DNA from 3 places in the Rhodococcus sp. P4_F5 genome. Region 2 is predicted to be linked to each of the others. Evidence: riboswitches for the same ligand, from Rfam matches in the RefSeq annotation. Region 2 holds a riboswitch; each other region holds the start of a gene.
The links. A riboswitch is a leader RNA that binds a small molecule or an ion and turns the genes downstream of it on or off. The one in region 2 is predicted to bind cobalamin.
Positions count from the first base shown of each region.

Region 1: linked by a shared signal. The riboswitch ahead of cobN (cobaltochelatase subunit CobN) and the one ahead of AC1DU4_RS03265 (CbtB domain-containing protein) in region 2 are both predicted to bind cobalamin.
Region 3: linked by a shared signal. The riboswitch ahead of AC1DU4_RS05565 ((2Fe-2S) ferredoxin domain-containing protein) and the one ahead of AC1DU4_RS03265 (CbtB domain-containing protein) in region 2 are both predicted to bind cobalamin.

Region 1 is NZ_JBFUJP010000013.1:50,989-58,035, reverse strand. It holds gene mihF (integration host factor, actinobacterial type) at 1-118, opposite strand, end outside; gene AC1DU4_RS08465 (PPOX class F420-dependent oxidoreductase) at 228-608, opposite strand; gene cobN (cobaltochelatase subunit CobN) at 651-4,250, opposite strand; adenosylcobalamin (AdoCbl) riboswitch at 4,293-4,383, opposite strand; gene cobG (precorrin-3B synthase) at 4,430-5,599, shown strand; gene AC1DU4_RS08450 (precorrin-8X methylmutase) at 5,619-6,245, shown strand; gene cobJ (precorrin-3B C(17)-methyltransferase) at 6,245-7,047, shown strand, end outside.
Region 2 is NZ_JBFUJP010000003.1:86,343-95,877, reverse strand. It holds gene AC1DU4_RS03275 (HAD family hydrolase) at 1-343, shown strand, start outside; gene AC1DU4_RS03270 (TerD family protein) at 384-1,601, shown strand; cobalamin riboswitch at 1,646-1,771, shown strand; gene AC1DU4_RS03265 (CbtB domain-containing protein) at 1,799-1,993, shown strand; gene AC1DU4_RS03260 (CbtA family protein) at 1,984-2,832, shown strand; gene AC1DU4_RS03255 (DsbA family oxidoreductase) at 2,964-3,704, opposite strand; gene AC1DU4_RS03250 (OsmC family protein) at 3,764-4,198, opposite strand; gene AC1DU4_RS03245 (MFS transporter) at 4,341-5,951, opposite strand; gene AC1DU4_RS03240 (CbtB domain-containing protein) at 6,233-6,427, shown strand; gene AC1DU4_RS03235 (hypothetical protein) at 6,521-6,946, shown strand; gene AC1DU4_RS03230 (SH3-like domain-containing protein) at 6,943-7,239, shown strand; gene scnC (thiocyanate hydrolase subunit gamma) at 7,236-7,946, shown strand; gene AC1DU4_RS03220 (ScnB) at 7,943-8,302, shown strand; gene AC1DU4_RS03215 (TetR/AcrR family transcriptional regulator) at 8,498-9,112, shown strand; gene AC1DU4_RS03210 (HD domain-containing protein) at 9,389-9,535, shown strand, end outside.
Region 3 is NZ_JBFUJP010000007.1:706-7,752, reverse strand. It holds gene AC1DU4_RS05575 (YifB family Mg chelatase-like AAA ATPase) at 1-1,070, shown strand, start outside; gene dprA (DNA-processing protein DprA) at 1,067-2,182, shown strand; cobalamin riboswitch at 2,206-2,356, shown strand; gene AC1DU4_RS05565 ((2Fe-2S) ferredoxin domain-containing protein) at 2,384-3,154, shown strand; gene AC1DU4_RS05560 (AraC family transcriptional regulator) at 3,161-4,186, opposite strand; gene AC1DU4_RS05555 (TauD/TfdA family dioxygenase) at 4,322-5,347, shown strand; gene AC1DU4_RS05550 (quinone oxidoreductase family protein) at 5,483-6,457, shown strand; gene AC1DU4_RS05545 (TauD/TfdA dioxygenase family protein) at 6,544-7,047, shown strand, end outside.

The sequences.
Region 1 (7,047 bases), on a different contig from region 2:
CGAAGGTGAGCTTCCCGGACTTCAGGTTCTCCCGCATCTCGGAGCGGGCCTTGCGGGACGCGGCGGCCTTCTCCAGCGCCGCGGCGCGCTGTTCGGGGGTCAGGGTGGGCAGTGCCATGGTTGGACCTCTTCTCTCGGAGTTCCCTACCTGGCCCAGGCTAGAACGCGATCGGCCGCGAATGCCCGCACCCGGCGTCCGCGTGTCGGATCCCGCCTCTCCCGCCCGTTCAGTCCGTGGTGATCGCCAGGCCGACGGTGCCGGAGCGGCCGCGGCGGAGCAGGCTGCCCTTGACCGTGAGCCAACCCAACACGCCGTAGCGCCGGGCGATCACCTCTCGGGCATGCTCGGTGCCGGCGTCGTCGAGCACCACCGCGGTGGCCTCGACCGGCTCCCCCTGCGGGTTCCCACGCACGTCGCAGGCGCCGACCGTCACCCGCGGGTTCCGCCGGATCCGCTTGACCTTGTACGAGTCGGTGACCGTCCACATCAGCAGACGGTCACCGTCGGGGGCCGCCCACAGCGCCGTCGCGACCGCCGACCCGTCCTTGCGGAAGGTGGTCAGAAGGACGTACTTGGCGGCACCGATCTCGCTCAGCGTGGGGCTCATGGCCCCAGCCTAGGGTGCGGGTCCCCCGGCGGCCCCGCGGCGCTACTCCCCCTCGAGTTCGCCCTCGGTCTCGAGGTACACCCGGCGCAGGCCGTCGAGGACCTCCGGCGACGGCTCCTCCCACATGTCCCGCTCGACGGCCTCGAGCAGTCGCTCCGCAATCCCGTGCAGCGCCCACGGATTCGACTCCGTCATGAACTTGGCGTTCTGCTCGTCGAGCACGTAGGTCTCGGCGAGCTTCTCGTACATCCAGTCGGCGACCACGTTGGTGGTGGCGTCGTACCCGAACAGGTAGTCCACCGTCGCGGCCATCTCGAAGGCGCCCTTGTAACCGTGCCGGCGCATCGCCTCGAGCCAGCGCGGGTTGACCACCCGGGCCCGGAACACCCGGGCCGTCTCCTCCGACAGGGTGCGGGTGCGCACCGCGTCGGGGCGGGTGCTGTCGCCGATGTACGCCTCCGGGGACTTCCCGGTCAGCGCGCGGACAGTCGCGACCATGCCGCCGTGGTACTGGAAGTAGTCGTCGGAGTCGGCGATGTCGTGCTCGCGGGTGTCGGTGTTCTTGGCCGCCACCGCGATTCGGCGGTAGGCGGTCCGCATGTCGTCCGACGCCGGCGCCCCGTCGAGGCCGCGGCCGTACGCGTAGCCGCCCCACGTGGTGTACACCTGCGCCAGGTCGGCGTCGTCACGCCAGTTCTTCGAGTCGATCAGCTGCAGCAGCCCGGCACCGTAGGTGCCCGGCTTGGAGCCGAAAATCCTGGTGGTGGCTCGTCGTTCGTCGCCGTGCTCGGCCAGGTCGGCCTGGGCGTGCGCCCGCACGTAGTTCTGCTCGGCGGGCTCGTCGAGGTCGGCCACCAGCCGGACCGCGTCGTCGAGCAGTGCCAGCACGTGCGGGAACGCGTCCCGGAAGAAGCCGCTGATCCGGACCGTCACGTCGACGCGCGGCCGGCCCAGTTCCTCGGGCGTGATCACCTGCAGGCTGGTGACGCGGCGGCTGGCCTCGTCCCACACCGGCCGGACACCGAGCAGCGCAAAGACTTCCGCGATGTCGTCGCCGGACGTGCGCATCGCCGAGGTGCCCCATACCGACAGGCCCACCGACTTCGGGTACTCGCCGTGGTCGGCGAGGTAGCGGGCCAGCAGCGACTCGGCCATCGCCTGACCGGTCTCCCAGGCCAGCCGCGACGGCACGGCCTTGGGGTCGACGGAGTAGAAGTTGCGGCCCGTCGGGAGCACGTTGATCAGCCCGCGCAGCGGCGAGCCGGACGGGCCGGCCGCGATGAAGCGGCCGTCCAGCGCCCGCAGTACCTGGGTGATCTCGTCGTCGGTCTGACGCAGACGCGGCACCACCTCGGTGGCCGCGAACCGGAGGATCTGCCGGACCGTCTCGTCCTCCGACAGGGCGTCGGCCGCGGCGGGATCCCAGTCGGCAACCGCCATCGCCCGCACCAGTTCGTGGGCGGTGGCCTCCACGTCGTCGACCCTGGTGCGGGACTCGTCACCGGACTCGCTGAGCCCCAACGCCTCCCGCAGACCCGGCACATGCTGTTCGCCGCCCCACATCTGGCGCGCCCGCAGCATCGCCAGCACCAGCTCCACCTCGGCGTCGCCGTGCGGCGCCTGACCGAGCACGTGCAGCCCGTCCCGGATCTGCACGTCCTTGATCTCGCACAGCCAACCGTCGACGTGCAGCAGCATGTCGTCGAACACGTCCTCCTCGGGACGCTCGGCCAGGCCCAGGTCGTGGTCCATCTTCGCCGCCCGCATCAACGTCCAGATCTGCTGGCGGATGGCGGGCAGCTTCGCGGGGTCGAGCGCGGAGATGTTGGCGTGCTCGTCGAGCAGCTGTTCGAGCCGTGAGATGTCGCCGTAGGACTCGGCGCGGGCCATCGGCGGGATCAGGTGGTCGACCAGGGTGGCGTGCGCGCGGCGCTTGGCCTGGGTGCCCTCGCCCGGGTCGTTGACCAGGAACGGGTAGATCAGCGGCAGCTCGCCGAGCGCGGCGTCGGTGCCGCAGGACGCGGACATGCCGAGGTTCTTGCCGGGCAGCCATTCGAGGTTGCCGTGCTTGCCGAGGTGCACCACCGCGTCCGCGCCGAACCCGCCCTCGTCCTGACGCGCCGCCAGCCAGCGGTACGCGGCCAGGTAGTGGTGGCTCGGCGGCAGGTCCGGGTCGTGGTAGATCGCGACGGGGTTCTCACCGAACCCGCGGGGCGGCTGCACCATCAGCACCACGTTGCCGACCTGCATTGCCGCGACGACGATCTCGCCGTCGGCATCGGCGGAACGGTCAACGTACAGCTCACCCGGCGCGGCGCCCCAGTGCTCCTCGACGCCCTCGCGCAGGTCCGCGGGCAGCGTGTCGAACCACTGCCGGTAGCGGGCCGCGGAGATGCGGATCGGGTTGCCCTCGAGCTGCTCGGCGGTCAGCCAGTCCGGGTCCTGACCGCCCGCCGCGATCAGCGCGTGGATCAGCGCGTCGCCGTCCCCGGCCGCCAGCCCCGGCAGTGCGTCCTCGCCGTCGAGCGGGCCGAGATCGTAACCGGCGTCACGCATCTGCGTGAGCAGCGCGATCGCGCTGGCAGGGGTGTCCAGGCCGACGGCGTTGCCGATCCGGGCGTGCTTGGTCGGGTAGGCCGACAGCATCAGCGCGATCCGCTTGTCCGCGACCGGGATGTGCCGCAGCCGGGCGTGGCGTACCGCGATGCCGGCCACCCGGGCCGCGCGCTCGGGGTCGGGGACGTAGCTGGTCAGGCCGTCGGCGTCGATCTCCTTGAACGAGAACGGCACCGTGATCAGCCGCCCGTCGAACTCGGGCACGGCGACCTGGGTCGCGACGTCCATCGGCGAGAGGCCGTCGTCGTTGGCCTCCCAGGTCTCACGACTGCTGGTCAGGCACAGGCCCTGCAGGATCGGCACGTCCAGCGCCGCGAGTTCGGTGACGTCCCAGGCCTCGTCGTCGCCGCCCGCGGTGGCGCCCGCGGGCCGGGTGCCGCCGGCGGCCAGCACGGTCACGACCATCGCGTCGGCCGCGCGCAGGGCGTCGAGCAACTCCGGCTCCGCGGTGCGCAGCGAGGCACAGAAGATCGGCAGCGCCCGGGCGCCGCGGTCCTCGATCGCCCGGCACAGCGCCTCGACGTATGCGGTGTTCCCGGCCAGGTGCTGCGCGCGGTAGTAGAGCACCGCGACGGTCGCGTCGGCCTCCGGCACGGCGGACGGCCGATCCAGGTGACCCCAGGTGGGGGTGTGCGTGGGCGCGTCGAACCCGAGGCCCGTCAGCAGCACCGTGTCGGAGAGGAAGTTGGACAGCTGCAGCAGGTTCTCCGACCCGCCCTCCGCGAGGTAGGCGTGGGCCTCCGCGGCGACGCCGCCGGGCACCGTGGACAGCTCCATCAGCTCGGCGTCCGGGGCCAGCTCGCCGCCGAGCACGACGGTCGGCAGGCCCGCCGCGAGCACCGCGTCCAGGCCCTCCTCCCAGGCGCGCTTGCCGCCGAGGATCCGCACCACCACCAGGTCGACGCCGTCGAGCAGGGCGGGCAGGTCGTCGACGAGCAGCCGGGCGGGGTTGGCCCAGCGGTAGTCGGCGCCGCTGGAACGGGCACTGAGCAGGTCGGTGTCGGACGTCGACAACAGCAGGATCACGGGTGAGGCCTCCTCGGGGTCTCGCGCCCCATTGGTTCCGGACGGCAGCACACGAGTGTCTGACTCCCCGGCCGTGCCGGGTCACAGTGGCGCGACCGCACCGGATTCACACCGGTTTCCTCGTGAGCTGTCGCAAGCGCCGCTGAGCCTACCGGTGCGCGGAACGTAACCTGGAGACGATGTCCGCGAACCCGAATTCCCCCCGACCGGCCACCGGCGACCGGTCCCGCCCCGACGCCTGCCCGGGCGCCCTGCAGGTGCACCAGGCCGCCGACGGCGCGCTGGCCCGGGTGCGGCTGCCCGGCGGCGCGTTGACCGCCGCGCAGTTGCAGACGCTCGCCACCGCGGCCCACGACCTCGCCGGCGGCGAGCTCGAGCTCACCTCCCGCGGCAACATCCAGCTGCGGGCCGTGACCGACCCGGCCGCGTTCGCGGACCGGCTCGCCGAAGCCGGGCTGTTGCCCTCGCCCAGCCACGAGCGGGTGCGCAACATCCTGGCCAGCCCCCTCTCCGGACGGATCGGCGGGCGGGTGGACGTGCGCGGCTGGGTCCAGGACCTCGACCGCGGGTTGTGCGCCGATCCCGCGCTGGCCGCGCTGCCGGGACGGGTGATGTTCTCCCTCGACGACGGCCGCGGCGACGTCTCCGGGCTGTCGGCGGACCTGGGCCTGCACGCCGTCGGGGCCGACGAGGTGGCGCTGGTGCTGGCGGGCCGCGACCACGGCGCCCGGATCCCCGCGGCCGACGGCGTCGAGGTGCTCCTCGCCGCCGCGCGCCTGCTGCTCGAGATCCGCGAGGACCAGTGGCGCCTGCACGAGATCGACGGCGGCGTAGAGCGTCTGCTGAGCGGGCTGGGCCTGAGCGCCGGGACCGCCGACACCGTCGACCTGCCCGCGGTGGGCACCGGGCCCATCGGCTGGCTCGACCACGGCGACGGCGCGGTGACCCTCGCCGCCGGGCTCGCGCTCGGCACCATGAGCGCCCGGGTCGCGGAGTTCCTGGCGGCGGTGGACAAGCCGCTCGTCGTCACGCCCTGGCGTTCGGTGCTGGTCTGCGACCTAGACGACTGGACGGCCGAGCAGGTGGTGCGGGTGCTCGCGCCGATGGGCCTGATTTTCGACGAGAACTCGCCGTGGCTGCAGGTCAGCGCGTGCACGGGGCGTCCGGGATGCGGCAAGGCGCTGGCCGACGTGCGGGCCGACCTGGGCGCGGCGCTGGCGGCCGGCGAGATCGGCGAGGGCCGTCAGCACTGGGCGGGCTGCGAGCGAAAGTGCGGCCGACCGCGCGGCGAGGTTACCGACGTGGTGGCCACCGGCGACGGCTACCGGGTGGATCGGCCGTCGTCCTGAAGCCACTATCGTGGTCCGCATGACCGACTACATCCGCGACGGGGCAGAGATCTACCGTCAGTCCTTCGCCACGATCCGCGCCGAGGCTGACCTGACCCGGTTCCCCGCGGACGTCTCGCAGACGGTGGTGCGGATGATCCACGCCTGCGGCCAGGTCGACCTCGTCGACGACGTCGCCTTCTCCCCCGGTGTGGTCTCCGCCGCGCGTGCCGCGTTGCGCGCCGGCGCCCCGATCCTCTGCGACGCGACGATGGTGGCCTCCGGAGTCACCCGAAAGCGCTTGCCCGCCAACAACGAAGTGCTCTGCCTGCTGGCGGACCCGCGGGTCCCGGTGATCGCGGAGCAGCTGGGCAACACCCGCTCCGCCGCGGCGCTGGAGCTGTGGGGCCCGAAGCTCGAGGGCGCGGTGGTCGCGATCGGCAACGCACCGACCGCGCTGTTCCACCTCCTCGACATGATCGACCAGGGCGCGCCCCGTCCGGCGGCGATCATCGGCTGCCCGGTCGGCTTCATCGGCGCGGCCGAGTCCAAGGAGGACCTGATCGCGCGCAGCGGCGAGACCGAGTACCTCGTGGTCCGCGGCCGCCGCGGTGGCAGCGCGATCACCGCCGCCGCCCTCAACGCCATCGCCACCGAGGTCGAGTGATGGCCGACGCATCGACCCAGGTTGCCGCCGGCAAGCTCTGGGGCATCGGGCTCGGCCCGGGCGACCCCGAACTGGTGACGGTCAAGGCCGCGCGGATCATCTCCGAGGCCGACGTCATCGCCTTCCACAGCGCCCGGCACGGCCGCAGCATCTCGCGGGCCGTCGCGGCGCCGTACCTGCGCGAGGGTCAGGTCGAGGAGCACCTGGTCTACCCGGTGACCACCGAGACCGTCGACCATCCCGGCGGCTACCAGGGCGCCATCGACGAGTTCTACGAGTCCGCCGCGCAGCGACTGGCCGAGCACCTCGAGGCCGGCCGGTCGGTGGCCCTGCTCGCCGCCGGCGACCCGCTGTTCTACAGCTCCTACATGCACATGCACAAGCGGCTGTGCGACCGCTTCGACGCCGAGGTCATCCCCGGCGTCACCTCCGTCAGCGCGGCCTCCGCGGCTCTCGGAGTCCCGCTGGTCGAGCGGGACGAGGTGTTCACCGTGCTGCCCGGCACCCTCCCGGTCGAGGAACTGACCCGGCGCCTGCGCGAGACAGACTCGGCGGCGATCCTCAAGCTGGGCCGGACGTTCCCCTCGGTGCGTCAGGCGCTGAAGGACTCCGGCCGGCTCGCCGAGGCCAGCTACGTCGAACGGGCCAGCACGGACAGGCAGCGCGTGCTCGCGGCCGCCGACGTGGACGAGTCCTCGGTGCCCTACTTCTCGATCGCCCTGGTACCCAGCCCGTCGAACAACCCCGCGGCAACGACCGCGGCCGGTCCGGGCGAGGTTGTCGTCGTGGGCCTCGGCCCCGG
Region 2 (9,535 bases):
GCAGGGGCGCAAGATCTACACGATGCCTGCCGCGGTGTCGAAAGGTCGTGCGGTGGTGGAGGTTCGCGAGCGCCTGCTCGCCGACGGGGTGTTGCCCCTGCAGGCGCGGATGCTCGCCGCCGGCGACGGCGCACTCGACGCGGACATGCTCGCCGTGGCCGATGCCGCGATCCGACCCAGGCACGGAGAACTCGAACAGCTGGGCTGGCAGCGTCCGGGCCTGACGGTCACCGCGAACGCGGGAATCGCTGCGGGCGAGGAGATCCTGCGCTGGTTCGCGTGCCGCGTTCCGCCGACCTCCGCCCTGGCCGAGGCACCCGCCGAGTCTTCTCCCCGCCCCTGAACAGACCGACCACAGCCCGACGACCCGAAGGACGATCACCGTGCCAGAGCAGCTCACCAAGGGCCAGAACGCGACCCTGACCGTCGACGACGTCGTTGTCTCACTCGCGCTCACCGCCGCCGCCGACCTGTCCGCGCTGCTGGTCACCGCGCAGGGCAAGGTCCGCTCGGACCAGGACTTCGTCTTCTTCAACCAGCCGACCGGTCCGGGCGTGCGCCTGCAGCCGGGTGTGCCCGGTCAGTCCGCCGAGCTCGCGGTCTCGCTCGGCGCGGTGCCGGCGGACGTCGAGCAGGTGCGCGCGGTGATCACCCTCGACGACCCCACCGGCAGCTTCGGCCGGTTCGCCGCCCCGACGGCGCGGGTCGCCGACACCGCGGGAAACATGCTGTACGAGTACCGGATCGACGGCCTGGACAGCGAGTCGATCGTCATTGCGCTCGAGCTGTACCGCCGCCAGGGTGGTTGGAAGGTGCGGGCGGTGGGCCAGGGCTACGCCGGGGGCTTCGCGGCGCTGGTCACCGACCACGGGGTGTCGGTCGACGACGAGCCGGCCCCCACCCCCGCTGCACCGCCGGCTCCCCCGGCGCCGCCCGCGGCACCTGCGGCACCTGCGGCACCCGCGGCACCCGCGCCACCTGCGGCACCTGCGGCACCTGCGGAGGTCAGCCTGACCAAGAGCAGGCCCGTCAGCCTGACCAAGGGCCAGAAGGTCACCCTGAAGAAGGACGGCGGTGTCGCACTCACCCAGATCCGGATGGGCCTGGGCTGGGATCCCGTCGTCACCCGCGGCCGGTTCGGCGCGCGCCAGGCGAACATCGACCTCGACGCCTCCGCGCTGCTGTTCGCCGGCACCGAGTTGGCCGAGGTCGTCTACTTCGGGAAGCTGAAGTCCACCGACAACTCGATCGTCCACTCCGGCGACAACCTCACCGGCGACGGTGACGGTGACGACGAGGTGATCGCGGTGGACCTGAGCGCCGTCTCCGCCCGGGTGACCACGATCGTCTTCGTCGTGACCTCGTTCCGGGGGCAGACGTTCGAGCAGGTCGACAACGCGTTCTGCCGGCTCGTCGACGCCACGATCCAGGCCGAGCTCGCGCGGTTCACGCTGAAGGGCGGCATGCCGTTCACCGCCATGGTGATGGCCAAGGTTTACCGGCAGGCAGGTGGCTGGAAACTGCAGGCCGTCGGGGAGGGTGTCGACGCGAAGACGCCGCAGAAGGCCGCCAAGCACCTCCACCCCTTCCTCGGCGACTGACCCTCGCCCTTCGGGGACCCGATTGACACGACTTCGCATCAGGTGCGAAAGTCTGCGGGTAATGCGATGGTGGACGGGAATCCGGTGCAAGTCCGGAGCGGTCGCGCCACTGTGATCGAGGCGTTCGTCAGCCTCGACAGCCAGACACCGTCATCATCGCCAGGATTTTTTAGGGACGCGAAATCCCAGGAGGAACCATGGCTTACGTTCACGCCCCCAGCAGGGCAACCGATTCCATCGGCATCGCGATGATCATCGCGGGCGTCGTACTGCTCGCGATGTTGACGCTGTACCTGGTCGGTTTCGACCAGGGCGCGGTCTCTCGCACCGGCATGTACATGCACGAGCTGATGCACGACGGTCGCCACCTGCTGGGCCTGCCGTGCCACTGACCGAGTCCTTCAAGAACCTCCTCATCCGCGGGCTGCTGGCCGGCCTCGTCGCCGGGCTGCTGGCCGGTGCCGTCGCGTTCGTGATCGGCGAGCCGCACGTCAACGCGGCCATCGCCATCGAGGAGTCGGCATCCGCGGCCGCCGAGGCCGAGCCGTCCGCGGCCGAGGCCCACGAACACGCCACTTCCGAGGCCCACGAGCACCCCGCCCCGGGCGCCGCGGCCACCGCGGCCGAGACCGACGCGGCCCACTCGCACGGCGAGGACGCGCTGGTCAGCCGGGACGGGCAGCGGGCGGGCCTGTTCCTGGCCACCGCGCTCGCCGGCCTCGCCCTCGGCGCCATCTACGCCTCGGTGACCTACTACGCGCGGCGCGCGAGCACGCTGTCCGCACCCGTGCTCGCGTTGGCGCTGGCCGGGCTGGGGTGGCTCGCGATCGAGGCCGTGCCGTTCTTCAAGTACCCGGCGAACCCGCCCGCGGTGGGCGACCCGGACACCATCGACAAGCGGACGCTGCTGTGGCTGGCATCGGTGGTCCTCGGGCTGCTGGCCGTCGCCGTCGCCGCGTACGCCGCCAGGATCGTGGCGGCCAACGACTTCCTGACGGTCCGGATCGCGGCCCCGCTGCTCGCGTTCCTGGTGGTCGTCGGCGTCGGCTACCTGGCGCTGCCCGACGTCGACGAGGTGGGCAGCGACTTCCCGGCCTCCCTGCTCTGGGAGTTCCGGATCTCCTCGCTCACAGTCCAGGCCACGCTGTGGCTGGCGCTCGGGCTGGGCTTCGCCTTCCTCACCGAACGCGCCGCCCGTACGCGCTCAGCGGTCGCCGTCGCCGGTCGCTGACCCCCACCGCGCAACGCAACACCGACCCGCAACACCGACCCGCAACACCGACCCGCAACACCGACCGAATGTCGCATTCGTTCAGCTGAGGTGAACGAATGCGACATTCGGTCAGGCGTAGGGGTGGCCGCTCAGACCGCGCAGGTGTCGTCGGTGCAGGCGCCACCGTCACCGTCGACTGTGACGATCGCGCCGGACTGGGCGAACGCCTGCTCGAGCAGTTGGGTGAACACCTCGACGGGCTGCGCCCCCGAGACACCGATCGCCCGGTTCACCGCGAAGAACGGCACGCCGTTGATCCCGAGCCGCTGGGCCTCCTCGGTCTCGGCCCGCACCTGATCGGCGGCGGTGTCGGTCTCCAGGGCCGCCCGGATCTCGTCGGCGTCCAGACCCACCTCGGCGGCGATGGCGACCAGTTCCTCGCGGTCGTCCACCACCCGGCCCTGTGTGAAGTGCGCCCGGAACAACGCCTCCATCACCTCGTCGGTGCGGTCGCCGGCCAGGTGGACCAGCCGGTGCGCGTCGAAGGTGTTGGCGGAAATCGCGATGTCGAAGTCCATCACCAGGCCGTCCTCGGCCGCGACGGCGGTGACGCGGGCCGCCAGCTGCTGCGCCTCGGCCGCGGACAGGCCCTTGCGCGCGGCGACCTCGTCGATGTTGCTGATCCGTGCGCCGACCGGGCGGTCGGGCAGGAGCTGGTACGAGCGCCACTGCACCCGGACCTGGTCACGGTGCTCGAACTTCTCGAGGGCGGCGGCAAAGCGGCGCTTGCCGATGTAGCACCACGGGCAGGCGATGTCGGACCACACCTCCACCACCACGGACGGCGCGACGGCGGGGGCGGTCTGCTGGTCACTGGTATCTGTGCTCACGAATTATTCTAAACATCCGCGACTCGACTTCTGTTCCGCCCCGCCGCCGGACGAGAGGCTCACTCCAGCGCGGCGTCCAGGGTGATCTCGACGCCGGTCAGGGCCTTGCTCACCGGGCAGGACTCCTTGGCGGCCTGGGCCACCTTTGCGAATCCGGCGGCGTCGAGCCCGTCGACCTCCCCGCGGACGACGAGCTTGATGCCCGTCAGCTTGAATCCGGGGTTGTCCGGCCCCAGGGTCACGGACGCGGTCACGTCCAGGCTCTGCGGGGTGCCTCCTGCCTCGCCGATCAGCGCGGAGAGCTGCATGGCGTAGCAGGACGAGTGTGCGGCGGCGATCAGTTCCTCGGGGCTGGTGGTGCCGCCGGCCTCCTCCGCGGCCCGCTTGGGGAACGACACCTCGAAGGTCCCTGTGCCGGAGCTGGTGAGCTCCACCTGGCCGGAACCGTCCTGCAGGGTGCCGTTCCACGCGGTGCGGGAGGTACGAGTGGGCATGGTGAGTCCTTCCGTCGAGGCTTACGGTTCGCGCAGGCATACCTGCAGGGACAGTCTGTCCCGGATCGTGGTGCCGGGCCACCGGAATGGGGCCGACGTTGTCGCGCGGCGAGCGCCGTCCGGTTCGGGTGTCGTTCCGCGTTCACCCGTCGTCGCCGACGGACACCTCCACGTTGTCGACCCGGTGGTAGTGCGCCAGCAGCTGCCGCTCCTCGTCGCGCTTGGGAAAGACGAAGAAGACCAAGGCCGCGCCGGCCAGCACGATCAGGACCGCCGCCACGTACGCCTTGGTGTCGCCGTCCAGGAAGGCCGTCCGCGCGGCGGCCAGGATCTGGTCCGCGTACTGCGGGTACCGCTCCGCGATGTCGGCCGCGCCCGAGAACGACTTCTCGAGCGTGGACTTCACCTGGTCACTGACCTCGTCGGACTGCGGCGAGGCGGCGACCGTCGCGGCGAACGAGGCGGTGTAACCGGCGGTGAGCAGCGCGCCGAGCACCGACTGCATGATCGCGCCACCGAGGTCGCGCTGCAGGTCTGCCGTTCCCGACGCCATTCCGGCGCGTCGAACCGGGACCGAGCCGGTGAGCGAGCGCGAGGCCGGGGTGCCCGCGAGGCCGACGCCCACGCCGAGGAGCATGTAGCCGAGCCCGATCTTCCAGTACTGCGCGTCCTCCTTCCACAGCAGCAGCGCGACCATCAGACCCGACACGATGGCCGCGTAACCGAGCAGCAGCGTGACGCGGCAGCCGTGCGCCTCGATCAACCGTGCGGACTGCGGCGCCACCAGCACCATGACCGCCGCGGCGGGCAGGGCGGCCGAACCGGCGGCGAGCGTCGAGTAGCCCAGCACGTTCTGCATGAACTGCTGTCCGATGTACATGACGCCCATCAGGGTGCCGAACACGACGATCCCCGCGACCGCGGCCACCCAGAAGATCCGCCGGCGCGCGACCTCGAGGTCGAAGAGCGGATTCGGGGCGCGCTGCTGCCTGACCACGAACACCACACCGGCGGCCGACGCGATCGCCAGCAGCCCGAGCGCGGTCGCCCGCATCCCGTCCACCGGCGCGAAGTTGATGCCGAGCACCAGCGCTGCCACCAGCACCACGGACACCATCCCGCCCAGGTGGTCGACGGCCGCGGTGGACTCGTTGACATGCGCGGGTACGTACCTCAGTGCCATGCCGAGGGCGACCACGGCGAGCGGGAGCGTCACGTAGAACACCGCGCCCCAGTCGTAGCGTTCGAGCAGCAGGCCCGACACCAGCGGGCCGAGCGCGGAGATGCCGCCGCCGATCGCCGACCACAGCGCGATGGCCCGGGTGCGCGCAGCGCCCGACCACAGAGCCGTGATCAGCGCGAGGGTGGTGGGAAAGGCGAGCCCCGCGGACAGTCCGCCGAGCAGCCGGGCGGCGAACAGCACCTCGAAGTTCGGTGCCGCGCCGGCGATCAGGCACGCCGGGATCGAGAGCACCGTGCCCAGCACCAGCAGTCGCTTGCGCCCGTAGCGGTCGCCGAGCGCGCCGAGGTACAGCACCGAGGCGGCCAGCCCGACCGAGTAGCCGACCGCGATCAGGTTCAGCTGCGTCTGGCTGGCGTCGAAGTCCCGGCCGATGTCCGGCAGGGCGACGTTCGCGACGGCCAGGTTCAGATTGGCAACCGCGGCAACGAGTATCAGCGACAGCAGCACGACACGGGCGCGCCCCGGCCGGTCGTCGAGGGGCGGCCGGCTGTCGACCGGGGTGGAGGACACGCCTATCAGTGGACACCAATTCGCTCCCCCACGCGCGCCCAAAGGCGAGATTCGCCTCCCGCGAGGGGTGTAGCCTCAGGTTTGTTGTGACACGTGATTGGGTCGCTGAATCACACGACGGCACACTCCACCGGCGCTCCGCGACGTGATCCCGACAGTCCGGGACCGCCGCCGAGAAGTATTGGCGCCGAAGGTATTGACGCCGAAAGCACTGGGCCGATCGGACCGGACCGCCGCCGCGAATACTGGCGCCGCCACCAACCGGCGCCGCTGGAGGAAGCATGACCACAGTCAACCTGCCGAGCCGCGCGGCGGAGTCCGCCGGCGCCCTTCTCGTAGTCGTGGGCGTCGCCGCGCTCGCGCTACTCACCCTGTACCTGGTCGGCTTCGACCAGGGCGCGATTTCCCGCTCGGGCATGTACCTGCACGAGCTCATGCACGACGGCCGTCACCTGCTAGGCCTGCCGTGCCACTGACGCCGTAGCGCGGCGACACCAGCCGGCGGGCCAGGTCGTCCGATCCAGAACTCGCTGGTGGGCAACAGCTCTCACGAGCAAACGGAGACCTCGATGAGTTCACCGACAGATTTCGACAGCCTGCACGACCGGGTCGCGGGCATCGCACCCGTCAGCCGCCAACGGCTCGACTCACCCTACGAGATATCGAACGACCTGTACGCGGCGCTGCGGCACGTCCTCCACGACGTCGGCGGCCAGCCCGACATCCCCACCCCGTACCTGGAGAAGTCCGAGGAGGCGTGGGAGATGAACACCTACGTCACCTGCGAATGCCTCGGGTGGCGGGGCGTGTGGAACTCCGAGGAGCGCAGGCGGGCCGAGAACGACCTCGGCGCCACCCTGTACTTCGGGTTGCCGTACTACGCCCGCTGGGCCACCGTCGCCGCGAAGACACTGGTCGACAAGGGCCTGATCACCCCCGACGAGCTGTCCGCGAAGCTCGACGAGGTACGGGCCCGGACGGAGGCGCCGAAATGACGAAGTACCAGATCGGTGACCGGGTCACCGTGCGCGAGGCGACCTCGCTGTTCCACACCCGAACCCAGGCGTTCACCCGAGGACACACCGGCGTGGTGGTCGAGCACCGCCCCGAGTGGGTGATCCCGGAGGACGAGGCGTGGGGCCGCGAGGACGGCAGGACCGAACCGTTCTACGTGGTCCGGTTCCTGCAGCGCGACCTGTGGCCGCAGTACTCCGGATTCGACGTCGACACCCTCGAGACCGAGTGCTCGGAGCGGTGGCTGGCCCCGGCAGAGGAGGAGACGAAGTGAGTCAGACGGGTGGGGACCACACACACGACGCGCACGCGCCGATCCAGGATTCCGACGAGGTCAGCGAGTTCGAGATTCTCGAGACCGCGATCCGGGAACTGGCCATCGAGAAGGGACTGTTCTCGGCCGAGGACCACCGCAGGTTCTCCGAGTGGGCATCGCAGGTCGGGCCGGCAGGCGGGTCCCGGCTGGTGGCCAAGGCCTGGACGGACCCCGAGTTCAAGGCGCGGTTGCTCGCCGACGGCACCGAGACCTGCAAGGAGGTCGGCATCGACTGGCGCGACCCCACCGGGTCGGGGACCCCGAGCGACTACACCTACTTCTACGTCCTGGAGAACACCCCGAAGGTGCACAACGTGATCGTCTGCACGCTCTGCTCCTGCTACCCACGGCCGGTCCTCGGGATGTCGCCGGACTGGTACCGCACGCCCAACTACCGCCGGAGGCTGGTCCGCTGGCCACGCGAGGTGCTCGCCGAGTTCGGCCTGCACATGCCGCCGGACGTCGAGGTGCGGGTGCACGACTCCAACCAGAAGTCCCGCTTCATGGTCATGCCGATGCGCCCGGCCGGCACCGAGGGGTGGAGCGAGGAGCAACTGGCGGCGATCGTCACCCGCGACACGATGATCGGGGTGGCGCTGCCGCAGGTGGGCTGGACCGCCACCGCGCCACCGTCGGCGCCGCAGCCGGTGGGAGGCGGACGATGAGCGCGCACGGCGACGACGCGGCGGGCCTGCACAACCAGGGTTACGACGTGCTGCTGGCAACGCTCCCCGCGGGGGCGCGACGCGAGCGGGCACTGCCCGAACTGGACGGCAAGCGCGCGCCGTGGGAATCGAGCATGCAGGCGACCTGCGAGTGCCTGTCGTGGCACGGGTCGCTCGACAACCTCGAGCGGCGCGAGGCCGAGGACGAACTGGGCGAGACCATCTACCACCGCTTCCCGGTCCGGGCCCGGTCCGCACTGGTCACCGCGCATGCGCTGCTGGACCGCGGCGTCATCACCCCGGAGGAACTCGAGGTCCGGATGCGAGCGGTTCGCGAGCGCTTCGAGCGCGAATGACATCACCGGCGAGGATCGCCGCCGCTCAGCCGACCTGATACGTGCCCAGGCCCTTGGCCACCAGCGCGCCGCCGGCCGTGGTCACAATGTCGATGCACCCGGCGAGCGCGCCGCCGTGGACCATCTCGCGGACATGACCCACAACCCTTAATCAGAGTTTGACTACGTTTTCGGAATTGCACTACGGTTTCTGTCATGAGCCTGGACCCGCCGGCCGACCGCAGGCGCCACCGCACGCACACGGCGGTCCTGGATGCCGCGGATCTGCTGTTCGCCCGGAACGGCTACCGCGCCACGAGCGTGGATGCCCTCGCGAACGAGGCAGATGTCGCGCTCAGCTCCATCTACGCGAACTTCCCCGGCGGCAAGGCCGACGTGTACGCCGCGCTCGCCTGTCGCACGGCGACCGAGCACGCGCAGGGCATGAGCAAGGCACTGACCGGCGCCACCGCCGACGACCCCCTCCTGGTGGCCTTCGACGCATACGTCGCGTTCCACCGCGCCCGACCACTGGCCTTCCGGATCCTCGGCCTGACGGACGTCGACGACCGGGATTCCGAGGTCGTGGCGCAGGCCCGAACGCGCATCAGCGCGACGCTGATCGGGATCACCCGCGAGCTGGTGGCGGCGATCGGTTCGACCCTCCCCGGCACCGAGGAGGTCGTGCTGCTGGCGTGGGCGACCGTCAACGGTGTGCTCAGCCTCGAGCATCGCCGCACGATCTCCCGCGGCAGCGCGGATTCACTCATCGAGATGGCCCGAGCGGACGGCGCCCGCAGGCTGAAGGAGCTGACACATGCTCAGGGGTGAACTGAGCCGGGCCGACCGGCTCCGGGTCATGCTGCAGGCGGCAGCCATCCAGACCCGTGCGCTGCCAAGCCAATTGTCGGCGGTGCCGAATTCCAGCCCGGCGACCCCGTCGCTGGTCCCCCCGCCCGATTCCGCCCTGGCCAGGGACGCACTCGAGCACGCTCGCGAGGTGCTCACTCCCGGCATCCTCGCCCACAGCCTGCGATGTTGGCAGTGGGCCATGCGATTTCGCGCGCTGGACGGCAACGAACCCGACCCCGAGGCACTCTTCGTCGCGTGCGTCCTGCACGACACGGCACACTGGGCACGCCTGCCGACGCGCACGTCGGCTGCTTCGCGCTGCTGGGGGCCGAGGAGGCCAGGCGGTTCGTCACGGACCGGGGCGCCCCTTCCGCTGCGGCGGAGACGGTGGCCACCGCAATC
Region 3 (7,047 bases), on a different contig from region 2:
GCATCGAGGTGCTGGGGGCGCGCGACCTCACCGAGGTGATCTGCTGGCTGCGCGGGGGGCTGAAGCTGACCGCGCCGACGCCGATGCAGGCGGACCCGGAGCCGGTGACGGCGGACCTCAGCGATGTCGCGGGCCAGGGGGAGGCCCGCCTCGCGTTGGAGATCGCCGCCGCCGGAGCCCACCACCTGATGCTGACCGGCCCGCCCGGGATCGGCAAGACCATGCTGGCGCAACGGCTTCCCGGCGTGCTGCCGCCGCTGAGCGACGGGGAGGCGCTGGAGGTGACGGCGATCCACTCGGTGGCCGGCCTGCTCACCATCGAACGGCCGTTGATCACCGAGCCGCCGTTCGTGGCCCCGCACCACACCTGCTCGGTCAGCGCGCTGGTCGGCGGCGGCTCCGGGATGGCCAGGCCCGGCGCGGTGAGCCGGGCGCACCGCGGCGTGCTGTTCCTCGACGAGTGCGCGGAACTGGGCGTCAAGGCGCTCGAGGCGCTGCGCACCCCGCTCGAGGACGGCGAGGTGCGGATCGCCCGCCGCGACGGTGTGGCCCGCTACCCGGCGCGATTCCAGCTGGTCCTCGCCGCGAACCCGTGCCCCTGCGCACCGCCGCGCGAGGTGGACTGCATCTGCACCCCGACCGTCCGCCGGCGCTACCTCGGCAAGCTGTCGGGGCCGTTGCTGGACCGGGTGGACCTGCGGGTGCGGATGCGCGAGCTGTCCGTCGGGGCGCTCAACGGCGACGCCGCGGAGTCCACCGCGTCGGTGCGCGAGCGGGTGTCGACCGCACGCGCCGCCGCCGTCGCGCGCTGGCAGGAGTTCGGGTGGCGCACCAACGCCGAGGTGCCCGGTCCCGCCCTGCGGCAACGCTTTCGGCTGTCCCGGCGGGCCCTCGTGCCGCTCGAACGGGGGCTGCGGGAGGGTCAGATCACCGCCCGCGGCGCGGACCGCGCGCTGCGGGTGGCGTGGACGCTGTCCGACCTGGAGGGACTGCCGGTGCCGGGCGAGGACGAGGTGGGCCTGGCGCTGGGCTTCCGGGAGCTGGGCTTCAAGGATCGGAGCGGCGCGTGAACACCAGGGCGGCGGCCTGGGCGTACCTGTCCCAGGTGGCGCAGGGGCCGTGCGCGCCGCTGGTGGAACTGGTGCGGGCGGTCGGCCCCGAGGAGGCCGCGCGGGCCGTGCGCGGGGCGCAACTGCCGGAGGTGTTGCGCGCCCGGACGCAGGCGCGCCGGCACCTGGACACGGCCGAGCGGGACCTCGCGCTGGTCGAGCGGCTCGGCGGCCGACTTCTGACCCCCGACGACGAGGACTGGCCGGAGTGGAAGCTGCTCGCCTTCGACGGGGTCGAGCCCCGGGCGGACCGGGAGTCGGCGCCGCCGCTGGCGCTGTGGGTGCTCGGCGGCGGTTCGGTGGCGGGGCTGACCGAACGCGCGGTCGCGGTGGTGGGGACCCGGGCGGCCAGCGGCTACGGCGAGCACGCGACGAGTCAGTTCGTCGACGACCTGGCGGGGGAGGGCTGGACCGTGGTCTCCGGGGCGGCCTACGGCATCGACGGCGCCGCGCACCGGGCGGCGCTGGCGGCGGGCACGCCGACCGTGGCGGTGCTGGCCTGCGGGGTGGACCGGGCCTACCCCGCGGGCCACGGGCGGCTGCTGCGGGAGATCGCGAAGGAGGGCCTGGTGGTCAGCGAGTACGCGCCCGGTACGCCGCCGGCCCGGTACCGGTTCCTGGCGCGGAACCGGCTGGTCGCGGCGCTGGCGAACGCGGTCCTGGTGGTCGAGGCCGGTGCCCGCAGCGGGGCCCGCAACACCGCCGCCTGGGCCGCGCGCCTGGGCCGGCCGGTCCTGGCGGTGCCGGGGCCGGTGACCTCCGCCGCGTCGGTGGGCTGTCACCGGATGATCCGGGACGGCGAGGCCCGGCTGGCGGCGCGGGCGGCGGACGTCGCCGAGGCGGCCGGGCCGATCGAGGTGGGGGAGCCGGAGTCCGGTCCGGCGCGCCGGCTGGACGGGCTGTCGGCAAGGGCGGCGCAGGTGTACGAAGCGTTCCCGGCGTCGGGTTCGGTTGGGGTGCGGGAACTCTCGGAGGGGTCGGGGTTGCCACTGAACTCGGTGCGGGGCGCGTTGCCGGTGTTGGAGATGAGCGGGTTGATCGACTCGGACGAGACGGGTTGGTTCCGGCGGTGAGGCGAAACGGTCGCGGGGACGGGCGGATTCGGGCGGACGTGGGTGCGATAGCCTGCAGCGGTCATGATCGTCGAGGTCATGGGAAGCCGGTGCGAATCCGGCGCGGTCCCGCCACTGTGAGTGCCTCCCCGCGGGAGGCACGTAGCCAGATACCACCCTCGTCGACGCTCGATCACGCCACGAGGATGGACCGATCACACGATGAATGTTGCAGGCGGAGCCCTGTCCGCGCCACGAGCAGAGCGCGCGGACCGCCGCGGCCGGCGGACCGTGCTGGTGCTGCGGCCGACGGTCAGCGGGGTCGACGAGAAGTCCGCGGAGCGGCTGCTGCGCGAGGTGCGCGGCCACCGGGACGGCGACGTCACCCTGGCCTACCTCGACGCGGCCACCCCGACGCTGCACGACGCCCTCGACGCGGCCGTCGCCGACGGCCTGGGCGCGGTGCTGCTGCTGCCGGTGGCGGTCCCGCGCGACCGCTACCTGATCACCTGGACGCAGAGGGCCGTCGCGAACTGGCGCGAGACGCGCGCCGGCGCCGACCTCCTGGTCACCTTCGGCGAGGACACCGGCGCCGAGACCGCCGTCGCCGCGGCAGTGGCGTCGGCCTGCGACGGTGCGGGATCGGCCGTCACGGCGAGCCCCGCCTCGTACCGCAGCCCCGCCTGGTCGGAGATCGAACCGCACCGCGACCACGTGCTGGTGTGCAAGGGGCCCCGGTGCATGGCCTACGGCGCCGGGCCGGTGCACCGCGCGCTGACCGCGGCCGCGAAGGCGGCGCCGCAGCCCGCACTGATGGTGACCGCGTCTGGCTGCCTGAGCCCGTGCAACCTGGGGCCGCTGGTGGTCGTCTACCCCCGCGGGGAGTGGTTCGCCGGGCTCGACCCGGACGACGCCGAGACCCTGGTGGCGGACCTGGTGTGCGGGACGGACGAACTCACGGGCAAGCGGGTTCGCGGGGGTTTCGACGACTGACGGCGCTCACCGAGGTCCGGAGCCCTCGCGGGGGCTGATCTGGACGGCGCGCCACTCGCTTGGTGTCTGATCGAACTGGCTTCGAAACCACCTCGTGAAGCTGCCGGGGGTGGAGAACCCCAGCAGCAGGGCGACCTCGGTCAGCGAGTACCGCGGGTTCGTCACGAACCGTTCGGCGAACGAGATGCGCACCGAGTTGAGCACCGAGGTGAACGTCTCGCCGGACGCCGCGAGCTGCCGGTGCACGGTCCGCCGGTCCACCCCGAGGCTCCGGGCGACCTGCTCGACGGAACAGCGGCCGGTGGGCAACAGGACCTCGATCAGCTCGCGGGTCCGGTCCAACGCCGTCGTCTCCGTGGAGGCGGGGAGCCCGTCCAGGAGTTGCCGGGCGTAGGGCCGCAGCAGCTCGTCGGACAGCTGGTTCGGGGCATTGAGATCGTTGGCGTAGAACACGATGCCCGTGGTCTCGTACTCGAATTCCACCGTGTTGCCGAATATTCGGCGATACGTGCTGGTGTCTGCCGGCGCGGGATGCGTGAAACCGACCGTGACGGGCTGCCAGCGGGAGCCGAGGAAGCCGCGAAGGATCTGATGGGTCGCGCCGACGGCGAGCTCGATCGACTGACGGGAGTCGACGGTCTCGCCGAGGTCCAGGCCGATCCGTAGCGTGGCCAGTCCGCTGGCCTCGGTCAACCGGATTCGCAGGGCCTCGTTGTAGGTGTGCTCGTAGCGGATCAGCACCTCCAACGCGCTCCGGACGTCGGGCTCCTCCCGGATCACCAGGCTGAGCGGGCCGAGGTTGGACAGCCGTCGAAGCTCCGCCAGCCGCAGCCCGAAGTCGTCGCGTCCGGAGGCCGCCGCCGAGTTCGCGAGCAGTCGGACGATGGCGGCGGCGGAGGCCCACTGGTCCTGGACCGACAGGCCCGCGGGGTTCAGGCCGACCTCGCGCATGAGGGCGGCGGCGTCGACACCGACCGACTGGCAGAGCTCGATGTAGCGGTTGAGTGACGCGTATCTGGCGAGGGGTTTCAAGACCTTGGCTCCGTTCAACCGGGTGATGTCCCGAAATGACGTGTTGCATGTCCCGCTAAGTGAAGCATGTGATGGGCGCCGCACCTAATGTCTGTTGCATCACATCGAAACCATGAGGAAGGGCGGTGCCGGACAATGACGATCTCGACGAGCGTGCTGCAGGCCTCCGGCGCGGCACCGACGGCGTGGCAACCCCGCGACCTCGCGGCCGACGACTCGTGGCGTTACGCGATCTCCCCGGCCCACCTCGCTGAGATGGACACGGCGCTCGCCTCCGTGCGCAACCAGAGCACCCCGCTGCTGCAGGTCACCCGCGAGCTCTTCCCGCTGCCGACTCTCGGCGACATGCTCGAGCGCGTCGCCGCGGACCTGGAGAGCGGATACGGGCTCGCGGTGGTGCAGGGACTGCCGGTGGCCCACCACGGCCGCGCCGACCTCCGGACCGTTTTCTGGGGGATCGGGCAGCACCTCGGAATCCCGGTCTCGCAGAACTCCTCGGGCCAGAAGCTGACCAGCGGTTCGACGACGGAGGCCTTCGCCTCGGGTGGCTCGGACGTCCAGGCGGTGCTCTGCCTGGGAACCCGTCACCGCGTCTCCGTGGTCAGCTCGGGTGCGGTCTACCGCGAGGTCTCGAGTCGCCGCCCCGACCTGGCCGACCGCATGTTCGGCCCCTGGTACTTCGATCGCCGGGGCGAGGAACTGCCCGGCGGGGCGCCGTACTACTCGACGCCGATGGCGTGCTGGTCCGACGACAAGCTCAGCGTCCGGTACGCCCGAAGCGACATCGCGGCCGCGCAACGCCACCCGGATGTGCCGCGGCTGGGACGCGCCGAGGAGGAGCTGCTCGACCTGGTCGACGACCTCGCGAGCTCCGACGCCTTCCGGTTCGACATCGACCTCGAGCCGGGCGACCTGCTCCTCGTGAACAACTACACGACCCTGCACTCGACCGCGGACACCGGCGTGACGGATCCCGATCGGCACCCGCTGACCCTCTGGTTGAGCCTGCGCCAGGGGCGACCGCTGCCGCCGAACTTCCTGGTCGACGGCGACGATCACGCCGACGGACCGGGTCGGGGCGGCATCCCGCCACGCGACGTGATCGTGCCGTCCGGCCCCGCGACCGCCCGGCCCCGAGACCGGCGGATCGGCGCCCACTGACCGAAGGCAACTCGACCTCGGATCGCCCGGCTGCACCCGGGACGGTCCACCCGACCACCGACCAGGCTGCCCACCGCGGCCGACCTCAACTGCACGAACTCCGAACGAGTCGAGCATCCAAAGATTGGAGAACCCGTGGCACACGCCATTCGCTTCTACGAGACCGGTGCCCCCGAAGTCATGAAGTGGGAGACCGTCGAGGTCGGCGAGCCCGGAGCGGGCGAGGTCCGCGTCCGCCACGAGGCGGTCGGACTCAACTTCGCCGACACCTACTTCCGCAGCGGCCTGTACCCCGCCGCGCTGCCCGCCGGGATGGGTGTCGAGGCCGCCGGTGTGATCCAGGCGGTCGGCGCCGGTGTGGAGGGCTTCAAGGAGGGTGACCGGGTCACCTACACGGGCAGTCCGCTCGGCGCGTACAGCACCGAGCGGGTGATGCCGGCGGACTCGCTGATCGCGCTCCCCGACGGGATCGAGTTCGAGACCGCGGCCGCCATGACCATGCGCGGACTGACCGCGTCCTACCTGCTGCGTCGCATCCACCCGCTGAAGGCCGGCGACACCGTGCTGCTGCACGCCGCCGCCGGTGGTGTCGGCCTGATCTTCACGCAGTGGGCAAAGCTGCTCGGGATCACCGTGATCGGCACCGTGTCGAGCGACGCCAAGGCCGAGGTCGCCCGTGCACACGGCTGCGACCACGTCATCGTGTACACCCGTGAAGACGTGGTGGCCCGGGTCCGGGAACTCACCGACGGCAAGGGTGTGCCGGTCGTGTTCGACAGCATCGGCCAGTCGACCTTCGAGATCTCGCTCGACTCGTTGGCGCGGCGCGGCCTGCTGGTCTGCTTCGGCACCGCGTCGGGTCCGACCCCGCCGATCAACGCACAGATGCTGGCCGTCAAGGGTTCGCTCTACGTGACCCGGCCGGCACTGGCCGACTACATCGCCGACCCGGCCGAGCGCGCCGAACTGGCGGGCGAGCTCTTCTCCCACGTCGAGGCGGGCCGCATCAAGATCGGCATCAACCAGCGCTATGCGCTCGAGGATGCGGTCCAGGCGCACCACGACCTGGAGTCCGGCCGCAGCATCGGCTCCTCCGTCTTCACCGTCTGAGGACAAAAGCTCCTCTCCCACATCCCCTCTCTGCCGGAGCCGACGGCGACGCGGCCACAGCAGTAGCGACCCCCAGAGGAATCGTCATGACCACCACCATCGCATCGCCGGAAACGGCGTCCGCCCCCGCTTCGTCGATCAAGGTCGAGCGACTCACCTGCTCGATCGGCGCGGAGCTCTCCGGAGTGAACCTCGGCGAGGTCTCACGGGACGAGGCCCTGTTCGCCGAGCTGCGGGCGCTGCTGCTCGAGCACAAGGTGCTGTTCTTCCGCGACCAGGACATGAGCCGTGACGAACACGTCGCGCTCGCCGAGCGGTTCGGCGCCCTCGAGGACCACCCGGCGTTGGGCAGCGATCCGGACCACCCGGGCCTGGTCCGGATCTACAAGGACCTCGACAGCGCGCCCGAGCACTACGAGAACGCCTACCACTGCGACGCGACGTGGCGGGAGAACCCGCCGATGGGTTGCGTGCTGCGCTGCATCGAGGGGCCCGAGGTCGGTGGCGACACCATCTGGGTGAACATGGCGCTCGCCTACGAGAACCTGCCCGAGCGTGTCAAGGAGCAGATCCAGGGGCTGCGGGCCAAG